One region of the Spiribacter roseus genome, then DNA from elsewhere that is predicted to be linked to it. Evidence: predicted binding sites of a transcription regulator. Region 1 holds the regulator's gene; each other region holds the start of a gene.

Evidence for each region. The regulator sigma-54, encoded in region 1, starts transcription at its own class of promoters, with help from an activator protein. The targets are predictions, from matches to a motif close to TGGCANGNTNCNTGCTT.
Region 2: the regulator sigma-54 is predicted to act here: its motif matches at 1,954-1,970, upstream of BBH56_RS05085 (amino acid ABC transporter substrate-binding protein).
Region 3: the regulator sigma-54 is predicted to act here: its motif matches at 3,130-3,146, upstream of BBH56_RS00825 (putative urea ABC transporter substrate-binding protein).
Region 4: the regulator sigma-54 is predicted to act here: its motif matches at 2,791-2,807, upstream of glnA (glutamate--ammonia ligase).

What each region holds. Positions count from the first base shown of each region.
Region 1 covers NZ_CP016382.1:1,432,167-1,438,023, forward strand. Annotated here, with positions in the region: gene BBH56_RS07005 (KpsF/GutQ family sugar-phosphate isomerase) at 1-392, shown strand, start outside; gene lptC (LPS export ABC transporter periplasmic protein LptC) at 393-950, shown strand; gene lptA (lipopolysaccharide transport periplasmic protein LptA) at 934-1,452, shown strand; gene lptB (LPS export ABC transporter ATP-binding protein) at 1,458-2,189, shown strand; gene BBH56_RS07025 (RNA polymerase factor sigma-54) at 2,251-3,720, shown strand; gene hpf (ribosome hibernation-promoting factor, HPF/YfiA family) at 3,744-4,070, shown strand; gene BBH56_RS07035 (PTS sugar transporter subunit IIA) at 4,076-4,552, shown strand; gene BBH56_RS07040 (HPr kinase/phosphorylase) at 4,549-5,019, shown strand; gene rapZ (RNase adapter RapZ) at 5,010-5,857, shown strand, end outside; gene BBH56_RS07050 (PTS sugar transporter subunit IIA) at 5,855-5,857, shown strand, end outside.
Region 2 covers NZ_CP016382.1:1,022,612-1,028,468, reverse strand. Annotated here, with positions in the region: gene BBH56_RS05090 (amino acid ABC transporter permease) at 1-786, opposite strand, end outside; gene BBH56_RS05085 (amino acid ABC transporter substrate-binding protein) at 877-1,896, opposite strand; gene BBH56_RS05080 (iron-containing alcohol dehydrogenase) at 2,149-3,291, shown strand; gene BBH56_RS05075 (TRAP transporter small permease subunit) at 3,288-3,830, shown strand; gene BBH56_RS05070 (TRAP transporter large permease) at 3,827-5,197, shown strand; gene BBH56_RS05065 (TRAP transporter substrate-binding protein) at 5,199-5,857, opposite strand, start outside.
Region 3 covers NZ_CP016382.1:158,859-164,715, forward strand. Annotated here, with positions in the region: gene BBH56_RS00810 (urea amidolyase associated protein UAAP1) at 1-140, opposite strand, end outside; gene BBH56_RS00815 (ABC transporter ATP-binding protein) at 140-934, opposite strand; gene BBH56_RS00820 (ABC transporter permease) at 931-1,752, opposite strand; gene BBH56_RS00825 (putative urea ABC transporter substrate-binding protein) at 1,820-2,908, opposite strand; guanidine-I (ykkC/yxkD leader) riboswitch at 2,960-3,061, opposite strand; gene BBH56_RS00830 (16S rRNA (uracil(1498)-N(3))-methyltransferase) at 3,271-3,975, opposite strand; gene ahcY (adenosylhomocysteinase) at 3,995-5,407, opposite strand; S-adenosyl-L-homocysteine riboswitch at 5,425-5,508, opposite strand; gene metK (methionine adenosyltransferase) at 5,528-5,857, opposite strand, start outside.
Region 4 covers NZ_CP016382.1:1,764,064-1,769,920, forward strand. Annotated here, with positions in the region: gene glyS (glycine--tRNA ligase subunit beta) at 1-1,697, opposite strand, end outside; gene glyQ (glycine--tRNA ligase subunit alpha) at 1,694-2,599, opposite strand; gene glnA (glutamate--ammonia ligase) at 2,851-4,266, shown strand; gene glnL (nitrogen regulation protein NR(II)) at 4,338-5,396, shown strand; gene ntrC (nitrogen regulation protein NR(I)) at 5,396-5,857, shown strand, end outside.

The sequences.
Region 1 (5,857 bases):
GGCGGCTGCTGCTGCGCATCGACGATCTCATGCACACGGGCACGGCGGTGCCCGCCGTGGGGCCGGACACGCCCATGGCGGACGCGCTGCTCGAAATGACCCGTAAAGGGCTCGGCATGACCGCGATTGTCGATGCCGATCAGCGGGTCACCGGCATCTTCACTGATGGCGATCTGCGCCGCGCCCTGGATGAGGGGGTAGACGTGCATGCCACCCCGATCGCCACGGTGATGACGCCGGCCCCGCGCTGCGTCGAAGCGGCGCAGCTGGCCGCCGAGGCGCTGGCGCTGATGGAACGGCACAGCATCAACGGCCTGCTGGTCAATGACGCGGAAGGCCGGCTCACGGGCGCGTTGAACATGCACGATCTGCTGCGTGGCGGCGTCGTCTGAATGCGCCGCCGAGTGGTCATGCTGCTGGCGCTGGCCCTGGCTGCCCTGCTCGGCTGGCGGCTGTTTGGCGCGGGTGGCGACCCGGATGCGGTCAGGACGGTGACGAACCCCCGCCTGGATGCTTATGCCCGCACGGTTACACTGACCACCACCAATGCGGACGGCGCAATCAGCTGGCGGGTACGATCACCCGACGCGCGCCACAACCCGCGGGACGGCAGCTGGCGCCTCGTCTCCCCGGACTGGCGGGTGGAGACGGATCGGGGCCCGCCCTGGCGGGGCCGCTCGAACCATGGCTGGATCGGTGATGACGACACCCGTGCCCGGCTGCGCGGCGATGTCGTGATGACGCGCCAGACCGCCGAGGGTCGGACCCGGCTGACCACCCAGCGACTGGATGCAAGAATCCCCGAGCGTTACGCCGAGACGGACCAGCCCGTCACAATGACCCGCCCCGGGCTGCGGGTGGATGCCGTCGGCGCACGGGTATGGTTTGCGCAGGAGCGCCTTGAACTGCTGGACGATGTAGAGGGAGTGTACGATGCGGCTTCACCCTGAGCGACTCTGGATCGGCGCCCTGCTGGCGCTTGTGGTGGCCGTGCCGGTCGCGCATGGCCAAGACGGCGATGGGGCGTCCGCCCCGCCACCGGTGGAGCTGGTGGCCGACCGCGCCGAGGTTGACGAGGCCGAGGGCATCAGCGTGTATCGCGGCGACGTCGTGCTGACGCGCGGCGCCCTGCGCATCACCGGCGACGTCATGCGGGTATTCAGCAATGGCGCGGGCGAGCTCGAGCAGGTGACCGTGGACGGCACCCCGGCCACCTACCGCGAGACCGTGGCGGATGCCGCCCCGCGACGGGCCGAGGCACCGCGGATGGAATACTTCGTCGCCGGTCCCGAGCGGCTGATCCTCAAACAGGGCGGACGCCTCTGGCAGGGCGACAACACAGTGACCGGACGCACCGTCACGCATTACCCCGAAACCGCCCGCACCGTTGCCGAGAGCGGCGCTGACGACGACGAGCGCGTCAATGTCAGCGTCAACCCTGCGACGGACTGACCGGCATGGCGCGCAACCAGCTCGAGGCCCACGGGCTGTCAAAAACCTATCGCGGACGCTCAGTGGTGGATGGGGTTTCCATCGGCCTGCAGAGTGGTGAGATCGTCGGTCTGCTGGGCCCGAATGGGGCTGGCAAGACCACCAGCTTTTACATCATTGTCGGCCTGATCCGGGCGGACGCCGGGGTCATCCGGCTGGATGGCGATGACATTGGCAGCCTCCCCATGCATGCCCGGGCACGGCGCGGGATCGGCTACCTGCCCCAGGAGGCATCGGTGTTCCGGCGGCTGCCGGTGCTCGACAACCTGCTCGCCGTGCTCGAGACCCGTGACGGGCTGTCGCGCCAGGCTCGGCTTGAGCAGGCGGAGGCACTGATGGAGGAGTTCGGCATCGGGCATCTGCGTGACCAGGCCGGGATCAGCCTGTCGGGCGGCGAGCGACGGCGCGTTGAGATTGCCCGGGCGCTGGCCGCCGATCCGCGCTTCATCCTGCTGGACGAGCCCTTCGCCGGCGTTGATCCGATCTCGGTGGGCGACATCAAGGGCATCGTCCGACACCTGGCGGAGCGCGGTATCGGCGTACTGATCACCGATCACAACGTCCGCGAGACGCTGGCCCTGGTCGACCGTGCCAGCATCCTCAACGCCGGCCGGGTGATCGCCGACGGGACCCCCGGCATGATCCTCGACAACGCCGAGGTGCGGGCGGTCTACCTGGGCGAGGACTTCCACCTGTGAGACTGGCGGGCGCCGGACAGCCGGCGTTACGCTATCCAGACCAATTCGCACGCGGGGAACAATGAAGCAGTCGCTTGAACTTCGGGCCAGTCAACAGCTCACCATGACGCCCCAGCTGCAGCAGGCGATCCGGCTGCTGCAGCTGCCGGCGGCCGAGCTGGCGCTCGAGATCCGCGAAGCGCTCGAGTCCAACGTCATGCTCGAGCCCGAAGACGACACCGATCACGCCGCCGCAGCCGCCGCGCCCGAGGGGACGACGCCGGCCACCCCCGATCCGTCGGAAGAGCGTCTGGGTTCGAACGCCACCGACGCCACCGAGCTGGGCGAGGGCATGGCGGTCTCCGAGCACTGGGATGACACCGGTCATAACGGGCCGGCGGGCGCCACGGCGGAAGGCGACGGCGGCAGCGACTTTCTCGATCGCCAGGCGGCCCCCGCCGATTCGCTGCGCGATCACCTGCAGTGGCAGGTCGATCTGTCCAGCCTGGGCGCAACCGACCGTCAGATCGCCGCCGCACTGATCGATGCCCTGGACGAGCGCGGGCATCTGGCCGAGCCGGTCAGCGAATTGCGGTCCGCCCTCGACGCCGATGTCGACGCCGACATCGACGAGGACGACATCAACGCCGTCCTCACGATCCTCCAGCACATGGACCCGATCGGCATCGGCGCCCGTGACGCCCGCGAGGCACTGCAGATCCAGATCGACGCCATGCCGCCGGACACGCCCGGGCGCCAGACCGCCCGCCAGGCCATTGAAGCCGACTGGTCACTGTTCAGCCCAGGCCGGCAGGTCGCGCTGCGCGAGCACCTGAAGGTCGACCAGGAACAGCTGGACGTGGCCCTGTCGCTGATCCGCCGACTCGACCCCCATCCCGGATCGCGATTCGGCGAAACCCGCACCGATTACGTCGTCCCCGACTGTCGGGTGCGGCGGGTCAACGGCCGCTGGCAGGTCGAGATCAACCCCGAGGCTTCGCCCCGGGTGCGCATCAACGACTACTACGCGAGCCTGATCCGGCGGGGCGACAGCAGCCGTGACAACAGCCTGCTGCGCGATCACCTGCAGGAGGCACGCTGGCTGATCAAAAGCCTGGAGTCGCGGCGCGACACGCTGCAGCGCGTGGCCGAATGCGTCGTCGAGCGCCAGCAGGCGTTTCTGGAGTATGGTGAAGAGTCGATGCAGCCACTGGTGCTGCGCGATGTCGCCGAGGCCATCGACATGCATGAATCGACCGTATCGCGGATCACCTCGCGGAAATACATCCTCACGCCCCAGGGCACGCTGGAGTTCAAGCATTTTTTCTCAAGCCATGTCCCGACGGCCGACGGCGGTGAGTGCTCGGCGACGGCCATTCGCGCGCGCATCCGCCGGCAGGTGGCGGCAGAGGATCCGGCCAAGCCACTCAGCGATTCACGGCTGACCGAGACGCTGCGTGGGGAGGGCATTCACGTGGCGCGGCGAACCGTGGCCAAATACCGGGAAGTCATGGGGATCGCCTCGTCAACCCAACGCAAACGGCTACGCTGAAGAAGAAAACATAAGGGGAAATCATGAAAATCGACATTACCGGCCATCACGTCGATGTCACCAACGCGCTGCGTGACTACGTCGAGGAGAAATTCCAGCGCCTCGAGCGCCACTTTGATCATGTCGTCGACGTCCATGTGATTCTGACCGTCGAGAAAAAGACCCGTAAGGCGGAGGCCACCCTGGTGGTCAGCGGCGCCCGGCTGTTCGCCGAGTCCACCGCCAGCGAGATGTATGCCGCCATCGACCTGCTGGTCGACAAGCTGGACCGCCAAGTCGTCAAGCACAAGGAAAAGCGCAGCGACCATCATCCGGAGCAGGGACGCGTCGGCGATAATCTGGAACCCTGAGCATCATGGAGCTTACCCGACTGCTGTCGGTGACGCGCACGCAGTGCGGGGTCGACGTCACCAGCAAGAAACGCGCCCTGGAGCGCATGAGCGAGCAACTCATGGCCGATACCCGGGCGGGCGGCGACGCCACGCGCGCCATCTTCGAGGGGTTGATCGTGCGTGAGCGTCTGGGCAGCACCGGACTGGGGCGCGGGGTGGCACTGCCCCATACCCGCAGTCCCGATATCGAAACCCCGCGTGCCGCCCTGGTCCGTCTGAATAAACCCGTCGCCTTCGACGCCGCCGACAGCCAGCCGGTGGATCTGCTGCTCGCCCTCCTCGTGCCTGAGCACAGCAACGATGAGCATCTGCGCATTCTCGCCCGGCTCGCGGAGCTGTTTCGCGACGAACACCTGTGCACGCGGCTGCGCCAGTGCCGCAGCGACGCCGAGCTCTACGCCACCATGACCGGCAGCGACGACGGGGCGCCCGACGCATGAGCCAGATCCCCGGGACGCTGATGCGGGTCAACGGTGTGGGCGTCCTGATTCGGGGCGAGGCGGGCATGGGCAAGAGTGACACCGCGCTGATGCTGCTGCGCGCCGGTCATCAGCTGGTGGCCGATGACGCCGTGATGGTCATACACCGCGGTGACCGGCTGATCGGCCGGGCACCGGACGCCGGTCGCGGGCGGCTGTGCCTGCGCGGGCCGGGGATCATTGCGGTCGGCGATCACTTCGGCACCGGTGCGGTGGCCGACTGGTCACCCATCGACTGCGCCATCGAACTGACCCGGGCCCGACGCCCGGCAAGCGCCACGGCGGACTGGCAGACCCTGACGATCCACGGCATCGGACTGGCCCAACTGGCGCTGTCGCCCGAGCGGCCGGTCGCGGCGATCATCGAGCTTTTGGCAGTGACCGCACCGCGGCCCTGGAAGGTCCCGGAGGCCAGCGCATGCGACTGATCATCGTCAGCGGCCTCTCCGGATCGGGCAAGAGCGTCGCCCTTGCCACCCTGGAGGACTCGGGCTTCTACTGCATCGACAACCTGCCGGTGGATCTGCTGGATGCATTCGGTCAGCACATTGCAATGAGTGGCGAGGAAGCCGACTACGCCGTGGGCATCGATGCACGCAACCAGCCCGCATCGCTGAGTCGCTTTCCCGGCATCCTCGACGCCATCGCCGCCCACGGCCTGGACACCGAAATCGTCTTTCTGGATGCGGATGACGCCACCCTGCTCAAGCGCTTTTCGGAAACCCGCCGCCGCCATCCGCTGAGCGGGCCGGATATCCCGCTGAATGAAGCGATCAAGGGGGAACGTGCCCGCCTCGTCCCGCTCCACGAGCGTGCCGATCTGACCGTCGACACCTCGCAGACCACGTTGCATGAACTGCGCCAGATCATTCGCAGCCGACTGGCCGAATCGCGCACGCATCTGTCGGTGCAGCTGGAATCATTCGGCTACAAGCACGGCACCCCCACCGACGCCGATTTCGTCTTTGACAGCCGCTGCCTGCCGAACCCGCACTGGCAGCCCGCCCTGCGACCGATGACCGGGCGCGACCGGGCCGTGGCCGACTTCCTGGCCGACAGCCCGCTGGTCGCCCGCTATCTCAAGCAGATCCAGGGGTTCATGGATGACTGGCTGCCGGTCTTCGAGGCCGAGAACCGCAGCTATCTGACCATCGCCATCGGCTGCACGGGGGGGCAGCACCGCTCGGTCTATCTGGTCGAGGCGCTGGGTGCCCACCTGCGCGAGCACGCCACCGCCGTCACCGTGCGGCACCGGGAACTGCCATG
Region 2 (5,857 bases), 410 kb from region 1:
TTCGGGAATGGCGGTGATGCCGCCTGAGAAGTTGAATCCGCCCATGGCCGGAATATCCCACCCCACCGGCCGCCCCATGACGAAGTAGGCGAGCGCCGGGAGGCCGAGGATCAGCGCGGACGCCAGGGGAAACGCCGGAAAGATCCGGCCGGTCGCGGCCTGACGGCGGCGCGCCCAGGTGACCATCACGGCCGAGGCGATCAGCGCGATGATCAACGCAATGCCGATCCATCCCGCGCCGGCCTCGAACACGGGCCGGGGGATGATGATTCCGCGGTTGCTCAGAAAGGCGACACCGCCGACATCGAGGGCCTGCCGCGGGCCGGGCAGGGTGCCGAGCACCGCGAAGTACCAGAAGAAGATCTGCAGCAGCAGCGGGACGTTACGAAAGATCTCGATGTACGCGAGCGCGAGCTTTGCCACGAGCCAGTTGGTGGAAAGCCGCGCGATGCCGACGATGAATCCGACGATCGTCGCAAAAAGAATGCCCAGCCCTGAGACCAGCAGGGTATTGGTCAGCCCGACCAGAAAGGTCCGGGCATAGGTCATGGTTTCGTTGTAATCGATCAGGCTCATGATGATGCCGAAGCCGGCGGTTTCATTCAGAAACCCGAACCCGGTGCGGATGCCCCGGCTTTCCATGTTGCTGATCGTATTCTGAAAAAGGCTGTATCCGATCCAGGCCACGGCGGCGATTGCGATGAGCTGGAAGGCCACCGAGCGGACGCGCGGATCATTCCAGGGTTTGGGGTTGCCCGGCTTAAGCGGTGTCGGGTCGCTGCTCATGACTGCCGGCCTGTGCCGTGGGTGAGTGGGTTGTCAGCACCCGGGCATCGGCATCCGACGCCCGGGCGGTTTCATTGCGCCGTAGTGCGCTTACCGGAACGGCGGTGCGTAGAGGATGCCACCGTCGGTCCACAGGGCATTATTGCCCCGGTTGAGGCCAAGCGGCGTGTCCGGGCCCACGTTACGCTCGAACATCTCGCCGTAGTTCCCGACCTGGCTGATCACATCGACCATGAAGTCGTCGTCGAGGCCAAGGATCTCGCCCATGTTGCCGGAGGTGCCGACGATACGCTGCACGCTCGGGTTGTCCGAGGACTCCATCTCTTCGACGTTCTCCGAGGTGATGCCGTACTCTTCGGCATTGATCTGCCCGAACAGCACCCATTTGACGACGTTGAACCATTCGTCATCGCCCTGCCGGACCACGGGGCCCAGCGGTTCCTTGGAGATGATCTCCGGCAGGATCTCGGCGGAATCCGGATCCGTCAGCTGGGTCTTCAGCGCCGCGAGCTGCGAGGTGTCCGAGGTCAGGACGTCACAGCGGTTGTTGTCAAAGCCCTGGGCACTCGCCTCGGAGGTGTCGAACACCACCGCTTCGTACTCCATGTCGTTGGCCCGGAAAAAGTCGGCCAGGTTGAGCTCGGTGGTGGTGCCGGCCTGGGTGCAGACCGCGGCCCCGTCGAGGTCGTAGGCGCTGTCGACGCCGAGCGCGGTCTTGATGAGAAAGCCCTGCCCGTCGTAGTAGTTGGTGCCGGTGAAGTTCAGGCCCAGCGACGCATCACGGGTGGTCGTCCACGTGGTGTTGCGCGACAGCACATCGATCTCGCCCGACTGCAGGGCGGTGAAACGCTCCGCGGCGGTCAGGGGGATGAATTCCACGGCATCGGCGTCACCGAGTACCGCGGCCGCGACGGCCCGGCAAGTGTCCACATCGATGCCCGCCCAGTTGCCGCTGCTGTCGGGTTGTGAAAACCCGGGCAGCCCGTTGCTGACGCCGCAGCGCAGTTCCCCTGCATCCTGCACGTCCTGAAGGGTGGCCGCCTGTGTGGTGCCGGCAAACGCCAGCAGCCCGGTCGCGGCAAGGCCCATTGAGATGATTGTCTTATTCATTCCCGCGTTCCTCTTTTGTCTCGAGGGTGTGCAAAGCCAGTTCGGCACCCCTGTTTCAAGCAAACTACGTGCCAATCGGGTGGACTCTCCTCCTCGACCCGCGGCCGTCAACGGTGCCGGGATCCGTTATGTCACGGATGCACCAGTCTGGACAAGTCCGGGCGATCTGCACACAAACAGTGCATCTGATGGCATGGACGACCCGGCATCCGCCTGCGACGATAGGCGGCTTGAAAAATCCCGGAGAAGCGCATGTCCACCGCCTTTGATCTGCACCTGCCCCGTCATGTCCGGTTTGGTCGGGATACGGCCGTCGAGGCGGTCAGTACCGTGTTCGCCCATGGCCGCCGGGCATTGGTCGTTCATGGTGCCAACGCCGCTCGGGCGCAGTGGCTGGTCGACGGACTGACGGAAATGGGCACCGGGTGCGCGTGCCTGGCCTGCCCCCACGAGCCCGATGTGGGTCTCATCGAGACCGGCGTGGCGCTGGGGCGTCAGGCCGACGTCGACGTGGTCGTGGGGTTGGGCGGCGGGTCCGTGATCGATACCGCCAAGGCGGTGGCGGCGCTCATCCCGGCCGCGGGGGATGTGCTGGACTATCTCGAGGTGGTGGGTGGCGGTGCCGCGTTGGATGCCACGCCGCTGCCGTTCATTGCCCTCCCCACGACGGCCGGCACTGGCACCGAGGCGACCCGCAACGCGGTGATTGACGTGCCCGAGGCCCGCCGCAAGGTGTCACTGCGTGATCCGCGTCTGCTCCCGGCAGTGGCCCTCGTCGATCCTGCCCTGACCGATCACTCACCGGCCGCGGTCACCCTGGCAAGCGGTCTCGACGCCGTGACGCAGGTGATTGAGCCGTATCTCAGCGGTCAGGCCAATCGGTTTACCGATGCACTCTGCCGCGATGCGATTCCTCTGGGACTGACGGCGCTCCGGCGATTGATGGCGGGCGAGGATCCGGCCGCGCGTGACGACATGGCCTGGGTCAGTCTGACCGGGGGGCTGGCCCTCGCCAATGCCCGGCTGGGTGCGGTGCATGGCCTTGCCGGGCCGCTTGGCGGCATGACCGACCTGCCCCATGGCGCCATCGCCGGCGCATTGCTGCCAGCGGCCCTGCGGGCCAATCGCGCCGCCACCCATGGTGCAACCGCCGCGCGGATCCGCGCGGTGGAGGGGTGGATCGCCGACGCCCTGGGTTGCGAGGCTGACACGGCCATTGATCACCTCGCGCAGTGGTCCCGTACGCAGGGGCTGCCCGGTCTGGGCTCGGCGGGGCTAGCGCGCAGTGATCTGCCAGCGATTGCCGCGGCCGCCGAGCGGTCCTCATCGATGAAGGGCAACCCGGTGGTGCTGCCCGCCGAAACCCTGGTGGCGATGATGGAGTCGGCCTGGTGAGTGGCCGTGTGATGCGCGGACTGCTGACGCTCTCAGGAATGATTGATGCGCTCAGCGACCGGGTGGGCCGGGCGCTGCGATGGGTGGCGATGCTGATGATCGCCCTCGGGGTGATCAACGTGATTGGCCGTTATCTGGGCGCGGAGCTCGGCATGCAGCTGTCCTCGAACGCCCTGCTCGAGGGCCAGATCCAGGCTTTCGCGGTGATCTTCCTGCTGGGTAGCGCCTATCTGCTCCGCCACGATGGGCACATCCGCGTCGACATTCTCCAGTCCCGATTCAGCGCCCGCACGCGGGCGTGGGTGGATCTGTTGGGTGCGCTGCTCGCGCTGGTGCCATTCTGTGGGGTCATGCTCCTCAATGGCGTCGACTATGTCGCCCTGGCCTGGGCGCGGGGCGAAGTCAGCCCTAACCCCGGGGGGTTGCCGCTCTACCCGATCAAGACCGTCATCCTGATCGGTTTCGCGCTGTTGCTGGCCCAGGGGATCAGTCAGGCGATCAAGGCCGCCGCCACGCTGACCGGGCGGGAGGCGCAATGATTTACGAGCTTCTGCCCCTGGCCATGTTCGCCGTGCTGCTGGTGTTCCTGCTCAGCGGCTATCCGGTCGCCTTCGCCCTGGCGGGGACGGGGTTGCTGTTCACGCTCATCGCCAGCGACTGGCTGCCCGGTCTGGGCATCGCCCTGCCGTGGGAGCCGCTGTTCCGTGTCGCCCGGCTCAGCATCCTGCCGCAGCGGGTGTATGGCTCGATCATGGACAATTACACCCTGGTTGCCGTGCCGTTTTTCATCTTCATGGGCAGCATGCTCGAGCGCTCGGGCCTTGCCGAGGACCTGCTGCAGACCATGGGCCGGCTGTTCGGACGGCTGCGCGGCGGGCTGGCGGTCTCGGTGGTGCTGGTGGGCATGCTGCTTGCCGCCGCCACCGGTGTGGTGGGCGCCTCGGTGGTCACGATGGGCGTGCTGGCACTGCCGGTCATGCTCAAATACGGCTACGACCAGCGCCTCGCCACCGGCACCATCGCCGCCAGCGGCACGCTGGGCCAGATCATCCCACCGTCCATTGTCCTGATCATTCTCGGCGATCAGATGGGCGTGAACGTGGGGGACCTGTTTGTCGGTGCGCTGATCCCCGGCCTGTTACTGGGCATCGCCTACGTGGCATGGATCGCGCTGGTTGCCTGGCGCCGGCCCCTGGCTGCTCCGGCGCTGCCGGAGGGTGCCGACGACCGCGGCCCGGCTGGCCCCCTGTGGCTGGCGGTGCTGCGCTGCCTGGTCCCACCGCTGGCGCTGGTGGGCGCGGTGCTGGGGACGATTTTCGTGGGCTTGGCCACCCCCACCGAAGCGGGCGCCATGGGGGCGTTCGGGGCGCTGCTGCTGGCGCTCGCCTATGGCAAACTCTCGCGCGGCAGTCTGCTGTCCGTGTCCGACACCACGGTCCGGCTGACCGCGATGGTGTTCACCATTCTGGTGGGCGCCACGGTATTCGCCACCGTGTTCAGTGCCATGGGCGGTCAATGGCTGGTGGAAGACTTTCTGCTGGCGCTGCCCGGTGGCGAGACGAGCTTCATCCTGTTCGTCATGCTGACGATCTTCATCCTCGGGTTCTTTCTCGACTTCATCGAGATCACGTTCATCGTGGTCCCGCTGGTGACGCCGATCGCCGAGAGCTTCGGGCTGAGTCCCCTGTGGTTTGCGGTGCTGATCGCGATGAACCTGCAGGCCTCGTTCCTGACGCCGCCGTTCGGGTTCTCACTGTTCTATCTGCGCGGTGTCACGCCCGATGCGGTGCCCACCCGCGCCATTTACGCCGGGATCCTGCCCTACATCGGGATACAGCTGCTGATGCTTGTGCTGATCGTGGCCTTCCCTGGCCTGGTCACCTGGCTGCCGGGACTCGCCGGCTGATTCAGTCGGCGTCGCGGTAGATGAATTCGCGGTACCGGTAGCTGTTCACCTGATCCCAGCCGCGCAGCCGGTCGCGGAAGGCCGACCAGTTGGGGTAGATGCGGGCGTAGTCCTCGTTGTCCATGTCCTCTTCGTGCACGGCCGCGGCGCCATTGCGGAAAGCGGCCAGGACGCTGTCGGGAAAGTCGAGGACCTCGACCCCCTGCGATTTCAGGGACTCGAGTGCGACCGGATTCTTGGCCAGGTACTGAGCCGCCATCCAGTTGTTCGCCTCGGCGCAGCAGGCACGGATCTGCGCCTGGATATCGGCCGGGAACCCGCTCCAGACGTCGAGGTTGAAGTAAAAGCCCAGCATGGCACTGGGCTCGGCCCAGCTCGGCAGGTAGTAGTACTGGGCGACGTCCTGCATGCCCAGGATCTGGTCGTCGTAGGGGCCGACCCATTCGGCGGCGTCCAGCGCGCCACGCTCCATCGCGGTGAATACCTCGCCGCCGGGAAGCTGCTGGATGTTCACGCCGGCCTTGGCCATGGCACGCCCGCCGTGCCCCGGGAAGCGCATGCGCAGCCCCTGGAGGTCGGCCGGCGAGTTGATCCGGACATTGAACCAGCCACCGCACTGGGCACTGGTGTTGCCGCCCGGAAAGGCGATCAGATTGTCCT
Region 3 (5,857 bases), 660 kb from region 1:
AGCAGCGCGGCATTCGCGGTGCCGTCGGTATCCACCAGGCGCAGCGTGAAGCCGCGGCGCACCACCATCGACCAGTAACGCCCGCCGGGGACGCGCTCGTGATGGACGATGCGCGATTCGGCGATCGGAGTCGCAGGCATCAGTCGTTCTCCTTGCGGTTGGGGGAGGAAAGCTGCTCACGCAGCTCGGGTGCCAGCGCGGCGTCACGCGCCTCGCCGTGCTGCAGGGGCAGGTCGTAGGTAATGCTGGCGCCGAACGCCTCGGGGGCCTGCGGATCGTGGCGCACTTTGTCGAACACCAGCAGCCGCGTGCCCAGATCGAAGCCCTCCTTGAGGTCGTGGGTGACCATGAACACGGTGATGCCGCTGCGGGCCCACAAATCAAGGATGAGCGCGTGCATGTCCTTGCGGATGCCCGGATCGAGGGCGCCGAAGGGCTCGTCGAGCAGCAGGATGCGCGGGTTTTTCATCAACGCCTGGGCAATGGCGAGGCGCTGCTGCATACCGCCTGACAGTTCGCTGGCGTATTTATCGGCGGCGTCCGCGAGCCCCACGCGCCCCAGCATGTCACGGGCCCGCGCCACGGCCTCGTGCCGGGCGCGGCCAAACAGCCGCCCCAGCGCCGGAGCCTTTTCCATCTCTTCGGCGATCAGCACATTGGCGATCGCCGTGAGGTGCGGGAACACCGAATACTTCTGAAACACCACGCCGCGGTCGGGACCGGGCTCGGCGGCCATGGGCGCGCCATCCAGCAGCAACTGGCCGCGGCTGGGCGACTCGGCGCCGAGCAGCATGCGCAGGAACGTGCTCTTGCCGCAGCCCGAGGCGCCGACCACGGTCACGAACTCGCCGGTCTCAACCCGCAGGTGGATATCCTCCAGCACGACATCCTGACCGTAGGTTTTCCACAGGGCTCTGGCTTCGATCGTGCTCATGCCGACCGCCCCGCGACGTACCAGGGAAACAGCCACGCCGTGAGCCGGCGCAGCGACCAGTCGAGCGAGAACGCAAGCAGCGTGATCCAGGCCACATAAGGGATGATGGTCTGCATATCGAGGTAGCGCCGGACCAGAAAGATCCGATAGCCGAGCCCCTGTTCGGCGGCGATTGCCTCGGAGGCGATCAGAAACAGCCAGGCGGCGCCGAGCGCAAGCCGCGTGGCATCGAACAGGCGGGGTAGCGTCTGCGGGATGGTGACCCGCAGCAGTATCTGCCAGGTCGAGCCCCCCAGTGTCTGCGCCTTGACCAGCTGCTCGTCGGGGATTTCCTCCACCCGCTGCTGGATGTCACGCATCATGAACGGCAGGATCCCGAACACGATCAGCATGATCTTCGAGAGCTCCCCCACGCCGAACGCGATGAACAGGATCGGCAGGATGGTCAGTGGCGGGATCATCGCGAGCGCGGCGATGAACGGTGAGAGGGTGCGTCGCAGGTAAGGGATCAGACCGGTGGTGGTGCCGATGATGATCGCCGCCACCATGCTGATCGCCACCCCTGCCAGCAGTCGTTTGAGGCTGGCGGCCGTGTCCGCCCACAGCAGGATCTCGCCGGTACGCCGCGACGGCTCGGTGGCCAGCCGCGCGAACGAGTCGGCCATCGTCATCAGGGAGGGCAGTAGTTTGTCGTCCGGATTATCGGCCAGGCGGGCCATTGAGGCCGCCATATAGGCGACAACCACCAGCACGAACGGCAGTAGCATCAGCAGACCGCCCATGGCTCGGCCCGGACGTTGGTTGATCAGTCGCTTCATCGGTATGACCTGCGCGGGCGGAAAGCCCCGGGGGTGCCCATGACACCCCCGGACGGGGCGGGACGCGTTACAGGGTGTCCTCGGCAGCCATCTCCATGTACTCGCTGGTAAAGCGCAGCTTGACGTTGTCCTCTGAGCCCAGCACCGATCCGTCCGTGAACTCGATGCCGACGAAGTCAGGGCTGGTGGCTGTCGCACCCAGCAGACCCCGGTCGTAGGCGAACTGACGGACGTTGTCCATGGTTGCCTCGGGCTGGTCGCTGGTCACGAATTCCACCGCGTCGGCGGCGTCGTAGAACATCTGGGTGCTGGCCAGCTGTGCCTCGTAGCCCGCCAGGTCGGTGCCTGCGGCCTCGGCCATGCGGGTGCGGGCATCGACGCCGGTCTCATCGTCGCCGGACATCCGCGCCATGATCTCGTACCAGGCACCGGTCAGGGCCTTGCCCAGCTCGGGGTTGGCTTCGAGCACCTCGGTGTTGAGTGCCAGCGTGTCGATGATCTCGCCGGGGATGTCCGAGGAGTCGAACACCACGTTGGCCTCGGGCATGGCCCGCAGTTCACTCAGCTGGGGGTTCCAGGTCACCGCGGCGGTGACGTCGGGCGTCGAGAAGGTACCGACGATGTCCGCATCCGAGGTGTTGACGACGGTCACGTCCCGCTCGCTCATGCCGACTGATTCGAGGGCACGGGCCAGCAGATAGTGCGAGACCGACAGCTCCACCAGATTGACGCGCTGGCCCTCGATGTCGGTCAGCTCATCGGTGTCCTTGAGCACGACACCGTCGTTACCGTTCGAGAAGTCGCCGATGATTGGCAGGGTGGTGTCAACGCCGCTTGCCGCCGGTATGGCGAGGGCATCCATGTTGGTGATGGTGACGCCGTCAAACTCGCCGGCGGTGTAGAGGTTGATGGACTCGATGTAGTCGTTGATCTGGACGACGTCGATTTCGATGTCGTAGCGATCGGCCCACTTGTCGACAATGCCGGCGCTGTCGCCATAGCTCCAGGGCATCCAGCCCACGTAGATGCTCCAGGCAATGCGGAAGCTGTCCTTCTCCTGAGCGCTGGCGAGCCCGGGCAGGGCGAGCATGGCGGCAAGCAGGCCGGCGCCGGCAACGCGCCGGGCGGTGGAACGGGTGCGGTTTGGACGTTTCATGACCGTCTCCTATGAGGTTGGTCGGGATGTCACACGGGAGCCTCTCAACGAATCTCCCGGGCTTTTATCCCGCCGTGTAACCCCTTCCGGAGAGGTCGGATGCTCTCGGACCAGACACCCGCAGAGCGGATCGGAACCCTAGCGTCCTATTGGTGACCTGATTGTAGCGGCTGATCGCCCGAGGCGAATCCGCCGAGGGTCCCGTGTACCCGATTATTGCCCTGCAATATCCCTGCCAGTTTCCTGCCGCTGCCTTGCGGGCAGCCCGGGCACCGATGGAGCATGTCGAGCGACGCGCGCGCGGGCGGTGGGTTTGCACTGCATTGGTTCAGCAACGGGTCGGTCAGCACCATGAAGGGGCGCTACCCCAGATCGCCGATGACCGTCTGGATGACCGCGAGCGCGGCGACCGGGGCGGTATCGCTGCGCAGGATGCGCGGGCCCAGGCGGATGCGTTGCCAGCCGAGGTCGGCGACGCGCTGGATTTCGTCCGGCGCCAGCCCGCCTTCGGGGCCGATCAGGGTCGCCAGCTCGGCGGTGGGTTCGAGGTCCTGCGCGGCGCGGTCACCCTCGGTGTCAAAGATGACGCCGGGCAGGCCAGCCACGGTGGCCAGAGCCTCGTCCAGCGCGCAGGGCTTTTCTACCGCTGGAATGCGATTGCGGCCGCACTGCTCGCAGGCCGCCACCACCACGGCCTGCCAGTGGCGCTGTTTTTTCGCCCAGCGCTCAGCGTCAAGCCGGACCACGCAGCGCGCGCTGATGACCGGGATGATGCGCGCCGCGCCCAGCTCGGCGGCCTTCTGCATGGAGTAATCCATGCGCTCGCCCTTGCTGATGCCCTGCAGGAGGGTGACGCCCACCGGTGCCTCGGCCTCGCGGGCCGAGAAGGCCTCGATCCGTGCCTGCGCCCGGCGCTTTTCCAGGGCTTCGATGCGGGCGGTGTATTCGCCGCCGCTGCCATCAAAAAGCACAAGCCCGTCACCGCTTCGCAGTCGACGGGCCTGTATATGTCGGACCGCCGCGTCGGGGAGGTCGATGACCTCTCCGACCGGCGGGATGCCTGTCACATGCAGGCGGGTCGCGGGATCAGTAGCGATAGTGCTCGGGCTTGAACGGCCCATCGACGGTGACCCCGATGTACTGGGCCTGATCCTCGCGCAGCGTGCTCAGCTGAGCGCCGATCTTATCCAGATGCAGACGGGCGACTTCCTCGTCCAGGTCCTTCGGCAGGACGTAGACCTTTTTCTCGTAGCTGCCGTCGTTGTTGAACAGCGCCATCTGCGCGAGCACCTGGTTGGTGAAGCTCGCCGACATCACAAAGCTCGGATGCCCGGTGGCGCAGCCCAGGTTCATGAGGCGCCCTTCGGCCAGCAGGATGATCTTCTTGCCGTCGGGGAATATCACGTGATCCACCTGCGGCTTGATGTTCTCCCACTCGTACTGGCGCAGCCCGGCCACATCGATTTCGTTGTCGAAATGGCCGATGTTGCAGACGATGGCCTCGTTTTTCATGACCTTCATGTGGTCATGGTTGATCACGTTGTAGTTGCCGGTGGCGCTGCAGAAGATATCGGCCTTGTCGGCGGCCTCTTCCATGGTCACCACGCGATAGCCTTCCATGGCCGCCTGCAGGGCGCAGATCGGATCGATCTCGGTGACCCAGACACTGGCGCCCAGGGCCTTGAGGCTCTGCGCGCAGCCCTTGCCGACATCGCCGTAACCCGCCACGACCGCGATCTTGCCGGCGATCATGACGTCGGTGGCGCGCTTGAGGCCGTCCACCAGCGACTCGCGGCAGCCATAGAGGTTGTCGAACTTGGTCTTGGTGACCGAGTCGTTGACGTTCATGGCCGGGAAGGGCAGCTCGCCGGTCTGCTGCATCTCGTAGAGGCGCTTGGCACCGGTGGTGGTCTCCTCGGTGACACCGCGGATGGCCGCCTGAGTGCGCGCATAGAAGCCGGGGTTGTCCTTCAGCCGCCGGCGGATCGCCGCGAACAGGGCGCGCTCCTCGTCACTGTCCGGGTGATCGAGCAGCGACGGGTCCTGTTCGGCCCGCGCCCCCAGCGTGACGGCCAGCGTGGCATCGCCACCGTCATCGAGGATCATGTTGGGCTCGGCATTGGGCCACTCGAGGATCCGATGGGTGAACTCCCAGTACTCCTCCAGCGACTCGCCCTTGTAGGCGAACACCGGGGTGCCGCTCTCGGCGATGGCGGCGGCGGCATGATCCTGGGTGGAGTAGATGTTGCAGCTCGCCCAGCGACACTCGGCACCGAGGGCCTCGAGGGTCTCGATGAGCACCGCGGTCTGGATGGTCATGTGGATGGATCCCGCCACGCGGGCACCCTTGAGGGGCTGTTCGCCGGCATACTTCTCGCGCAGGGCGATCAGGCCGGGCATTTCGGTTTCGGCGATATCCATTTCCCGACGGCCGAAGGGGGCCAGTGACGGGTCCTTGATGATCGATCCGGAAAGCTTCGTCTCAACGACAGCGTTCATGGCTTGACTCCATGGGTTGCGGTTGAGCGCCGTTGGTATTGGACCGCCGGCATCGAGCCTCCCGCGCCGTCAGACGGTGCGGTGCAGCGCTCCTCGATGCCCGGGTCGTGAAATCGGTTGTTACAGCCCGGCCGCTTCGCGCAGGCCCTCGGCCCGGTCGGTCCGCTCCCAGGTGAATGTATCCTCTTCGCGGCCGAAGTGGCCGAAGCTGGCGGTGGGCTGATAGATCGGCCGCACCAGATCAAGCATCCGCAGGATGCCATAGGGGCGTAGATCGAAGTGCGCCCGCACGAGTTCCACCAGCCGGTCTTCGGCGATCCGCCCGGTGCCGAAGGTGTCGATGAAAATCGACATCGGCTCGGCGACGCCAATGGCGTAGGCCACCTGGATCTCGCACTTTTCGGCCAGGCCGGCGGCGACGATGTTCTTGGCCACGTAGCGGCAGGCGTA
Region 4 (5,857 bases), 330 kb from region 1:
CGGTCGAAATCCAGCGGCGTCAGTGTTCCGGGGGCGCGTACCGAGCGCACCGCTTCGAACAGCTCGGCGCCGTAACCCGCCTCCTGGTAGACGCCGCGCAGCCGCTCGAGGCAGAACTCCACCAGCGGCTCGACCTGCTCGGCCGCGGCCAGCGCCGCTGGCTGCTGCGCCGCCGCGGCCTGAAAAAGCGCCGCCAGGTCGATGGCATGTTCGCCCTCAATGAGGCTGCGCAGCAGACCCACGGCAGCGCGCCGCAGCGCGAAGGGGTCCTTGGCGCCGGTGGGCGCCTTGCCGATGGCGAAGATACCCACCAGCGTGTCGGCGCGTTCCGCCACCGCCAGCAGCCGCCCCAGCGGTGAGGCGGCCACGGCATCGGCGGCAAAGCGCGGTTGATAGATCTCATCCAGCGCCGCCGCCACGGCTGCCGCCTCGCTGTCCTCGCGGGCGTAATAGCGCCCCATCACGCCCTGCAGCTCGGGGAATTCGTCGACCATTTCGGTCAGCAGATCGGCCTTGGCCAGCCGGGCGGCACGCTGGGCCTGATGGGCGTCGGTCTCGAAGCGCTCGGCGTACCGGGCCGCCAGCGCCGCCACCCGAGCGGACTTCTCCGCGATGCTGCCGAGCTGTTTCTGGAACACCACCTGTTCCAGGGCGGGCAGGCGCGATTCCAGCGACCGGGCCCGATCCTGGTCCCAGAAAAACGCCGCATCCGCGAGCCGCGGCCGGATCACCCGCTCATTGCCGGCGATGACCCGTGCCGGGTCGCGGCTGTCGATGTTGGCGACGGTGATGAACCGCGGCAGCAGATGACCGTCCGCGTCACGCACCGGGAAGTAGCGCTGGTGGCCCTGCATGCTCGAGATCAGCGCCTCGGGCGGGACCCGCAGGAAGGCCTCGTCGAAACTGCCCGACAGCACCACCGGCCATTCCACCAGGGCATTCACCTCATCGAGCAGTTCGGTGTCGATGACCGCATGGCCGCCGATTGCCTCGCCCTCGGCGCGGACACCCTCAAGAATGTGATCGCGCCGGTCGGTGCGATCGACCAGTACATGGGCGGCGCGCATGGCGGCGGTGTAGTCGCCGGCATCGGCCAGGCTCACCGGGCCGGGATGATGGAAGCGGTGGCCACGGCTGTCGCGGCCGCTGGCGACACCGAAGACTTCCGTCGGCACCACCGCCTGATCGAGCATCAACACCACCCAGTGCACCGGGCGCACGAACTCGCTGCTCTGATCCCCCCAGCGCATGCGCTTGGGAATGGGCAGCTGGGTGAGGGCATGGTCGATCAGCGCCGGCAGCAGCGCGTCGGTATCCCGCCCCGTTTCGGTGCCACGGTGGACCAGCCAGGCGCCTTCGTCGGTCTCAAGGGTCTCGAGCTGATCGACGTCCACCCCGCAGGATCGGGCGAACCCCTCCGCGGCGCGGGTGGGGGCCCCCGCTTCATCAAAGGCCACCGCCCGGGCCGGGCCGCGCCGCTCGAAGTCGCGATCGGGCTGACGCCGGGCCACCGCCTCGATCTGCACCGCCAGCCGTCGCGGTGCGCCCAGGGCGCGGACCTCACCGTGGCTGACCCCGGCCCGGTCCAGACCATCGGCCACTGCGGCGGCCAGGCGGTCACTCAGGGTATCGAGGGCGCCGGGCGGGAGCTCTTCCATGCCCAGCTCAAAAAGCAGCGTCGCCGTTGCCCCGCTCATGCCACGCTCCGATCCGACCCGTTGTCGCGGCATAGCGGAAAGCCGAGTGCCTCCCGCGAATCGTAATAGGCCTGGGCCGAGGCCCGGGCGAGGGTGCGCACGCGCAGGATGTAGCCCTGACGCTCGGTCACCGAAATGGCGTGGCGGGCGTCGAGCAGGTTGAAGGCATGCGAGGCCTTCATGGTCATTTCATAGGCCGGCAGCGCGAGACCTTGCTCCACCAGACGCAGCGCCTCGCGCTCGTGGGTGTCGAAGGCCTGGAAAAGGCTTTCGACATCGGCCTCCTCGAAGTTGTAGCGCGACTGCTCGCGCTCGTTCTGCAGGTAGACGTCGCCATAGGTCACCGGTCCGTCCACGCCCTCGCTCCAGACCAGATCGAAGACGCTCTCCACCTCCTGGAGGTACATGGCGATGCGCTCCAGCCCGTAGGTGATCTCGCCCATCACCGGCCGGCAGTCGAGGCCGCCGGCCTGCTGGAAGTAGGTGAACTGGGTGATCTCCATGCCGTTGAGCCACACCTCCCAGCCCAGGCCCCAGGCGCCCAGCGTGGGGGACTCCCAGTTGTCCTCGACAAAGCGGATGTCGTGCACCAGGGGGTCGAGGCCCAGCGCCTCGAGCGAGCCCAGATACTGCTCCTGGATATCCTTGGGTGAGGGCTTGAGCACCACCTGGAACTGGTAGTAGTGCTGCAGGCGGTTGGGGTTTTCGCCATAGCGGCCGTCGGTGGGCCGGCGGGAGGGCTGGACGTAGGCGGCGCGCCACGGCTCGGGGCCGATGGCCCGCAGGAAGGTCGCGGGGTGGAAGGTGCCCGCGCCCACCTCCATGTCGAGCGGCTGCATGAGGACGCAGCCCCGGTCGGCCCAGTACTTCTGCAGCGCGAGAATCAGCGCCTGAAACGTCATCGATGCTCTCCAGCAAAACGGCGAAAGCGGAAAGTATAGCCCGCCCGCGCCATCCCTGTCAGGCAGCCCGCCGGCGCCCAATGCACGGTATTGGTGCGTTTGCACCACCAAACGCGTTAAGGTGGTGCATGCACCCGGATGATGCCCGGAATCGGTCACGGCAGGGCCCGTTTTGGTGCACCTCGGCGGGTTGGCACGGAAAATGCTTATCCCCGTGGGACTTTTCAATGAACATGACTGGAGGCCGAACGATGGCTCACACCGCCGACGACGTTCTTGCGATGATCAAGGACAACGAGGTCCGCTTTGTGGATCTGCGTTTCACCGACCCCAAGGGCAAGCAGCAGCACGTGACGCTGCCGGCCCACGCCGTGGATGCCGATCTCTTCACCGAGGGGAAGATGTTCGACGGCTCGTCAATCGATGGCTGGAAGGGCATCAACGAGTCGGACATGATCCTCATGCCCGATGCCGATACCGCCATGCTCGACCCGTTCTTCGACGACATGACCCTGACGCTGGTCTGCCAGATCATCGAGCCCAACACCATGCAGGGCTATGGCCGGGATCCGCGCTCCATCGCCCAGCGCGCCGAGGCGTATCTGCAGTCCACCGGCATCGGTGATGTGGCCTACTTCGGGCCCGAGAACGAGTTCTTCGTGTTTGATGACGTGCGCTACGGCACCAACATGAGCGGCTCTTTCTACAAGATCGACTCCGAGGAAGCCGACTGGAACACCGAGAAGGTCTACCCCGACGGCAACATGGGCCATCGCCCGGGCGTAAAGGGCGGCTATTTTCCGGTCCCGCCGGTGGACAGCCTTCATGACATGCGCTCGGCCATGCTCGAGTGCCTGACCGAAGTGGGCATGACCACCGAGGTGCACCATCATGAGGTGGCCACCGCCGGGCAGTGCGAGATCGGTGTCGGCTTCAATACCCTGGTCAAAAAGGCCGACGAGGTGCAGACCCTCAAGTATGTGGTGCACAACGTGGCCGCGGCCTACGGGAAGACGGCGACGTTCATGCCCAAGCCGGTCGTGGGTGACAACGGCAGCGGCATGCACGTCCATCAATCCATCGGCAAGACCGGCGAGATGCTGTTTGCCGGTGATCAGTACGGCGGCCTGTCCGAGACGGCGCTCTACTACATCGGTGGTCTGATCAAGCACGCCAAGGCCATCAACGCCTTCGCCAACGCCTCGACCAACAGCTACAAGCGTCTGGTCCCCGGCTTTGAGGCGCCGGTGCTGCTGGCCTACTCGGCCCGCAACCGCTCGGCGTCGGTGCGCATCCCGTGGGTGGCCAATCCCAAGGCCCGGCGGATCGAGCTGCGCTTCCCGGACAGCACCGCCAACCCGTATCTGTGCTTTGCCGCGATGCTGATGGCCGGCCTTGACGGCATTCAGAACAAGATCCATCCCGGCGATGCCATGGACAAGGACCTCTACGATCTGCCGCCCGAGGAAGAGGCCGAGATCGACAAGGTCGCGTTCTCGCTGGAAGAGGCTTTGGACGCGCTCGACAAGGACCGTGAGTTCCTCAAGGTCGGCGGCGTGTTCACCGATGATTCCATCGACGGCTACATCGACCTCAAGCGCGAGGACGTGCAGCAGCTGCGGATGACGACGCACCCGATCGAGTTCGATCTCTACTACAGCGTCTGATCGGCGTCGATCGCGGAGACGGTCGCATGAAGACCCCCGCCTCCGCGGGGGTTTTTTCTTTAATGAGGTCGATGATGACGGATGCGATGCCAATCGATGCCCGTGAGATTCTCGATAATCTGACCCGGGCGGTGGTGGCGATCGATGATGAGCGCCGGATCGTGCGCATGAACGCCGCGGCCGAATCGCTTCTGCACGTCAGCAGCCGTCAGGCGCTGGGCGAACCGCTGATGCAGTTCCTGCCGGCGCTGCAGGTCCTGGACGAGGCCATCGAACAGGCCTTCTCCCAGGCGGCCAGCTACACCGAGCGCGAGATGCGGCTGACCCTGGGCCCGGACCGCACCATTACCGTCGACTGTGCGATCACTCCGCTGGAAACGGTCAATGTCCTGTTGCTGGAATTCGAACAGCTCGACCGGCACCTGCGGATTTCCCGCGAGAACCGGCTGATCGCCCAGAACCAGGCCATCCGCGAGCTGATCCGCGGCCTGGCCCATGAGATCAAGAACCCGCTGGGGGGCCTGCGCGGCGCCGCCCAGTTGCTTGAGTCCGAGCTCTCGGACGAGGATCAGCGGGAGTACACGCGCATCATCATCAGCGAGGCGGATCGCCTGCGCACCCTTGTGAATGGCCTGCTGGGTCCGGATTCGCGCATCGAGCATGCTCCCACCAACCTCCACGAGGTGCTCGAGCATGTGCGCAGCCTGGCCGTGGTGGAGGCGCCGGCCGGCGTCGAGATCCGGCGCGATTACGACCCCAGCATTCCCGTGACGCGGGCGGCCAGCGATCAGCTGATCCAGGCGCTGCTCAACCTTGTCCGCAACGCCCTGCAGGCGCTGGGCGAGACCGGCACGATCACGCTGCAGACCCGCACGCAGCGGCGCTTCACCATCGGCGACCGGCAGCATCGGCTGGTGGCGCGCATTGATGTCGTGGATGACGGACCGGGTATCACCCCGGCCATGCAGGATCAGATTTTCTACCCGATGGTGACCGGACGCGCCGAGGGCAGCGGCATCGGGCTGCCGATCGCCCAGAACCTGGTGAATCAGCACGGCGGGCTGATCGAGTGCACCAGCGAGCCGGGGCACACCGTTTTCACTGTCTGGTTACCCCTGGAGGACGCCTGATGGCTGACGCGATCAATGTATGGATCATCGATGACGACCGCTCCATCCGCTGGGTCCTGAAAAAGGCCCTCGAGCGGGACGGTATGCAGGCCGTGGATTTTGAGACCGGCGAGGCGGCGCTCGCCGCCCTCGAGTCGGATCCGCCGGATGTGCTGATCACCGACATCCGCATGCCCCGCCTGGATGGGCTGGCGCTGATGAAACGGGTGCATGGCGTGGATCCCGAGCTGCCGGTGATCGTGATGACCGCGCACTCCGATCTGGATGCCGCGGTGTCGGCTTACGAGGGCGGGGCGTTCGAATACCTGCCGAAGCCCTTCGATGTCGAGGAGGCCATCGACCTGGTGCGGCGTGCCGCCGCCGCGGTGCGCAGCAGTGCACCGGCGGACGAACCGGGCGGGCGGATGCCCGAGATCATCGGCGAGGCCCCGGCCATGCAGGAGGTGTTCCGGGCCATCGGG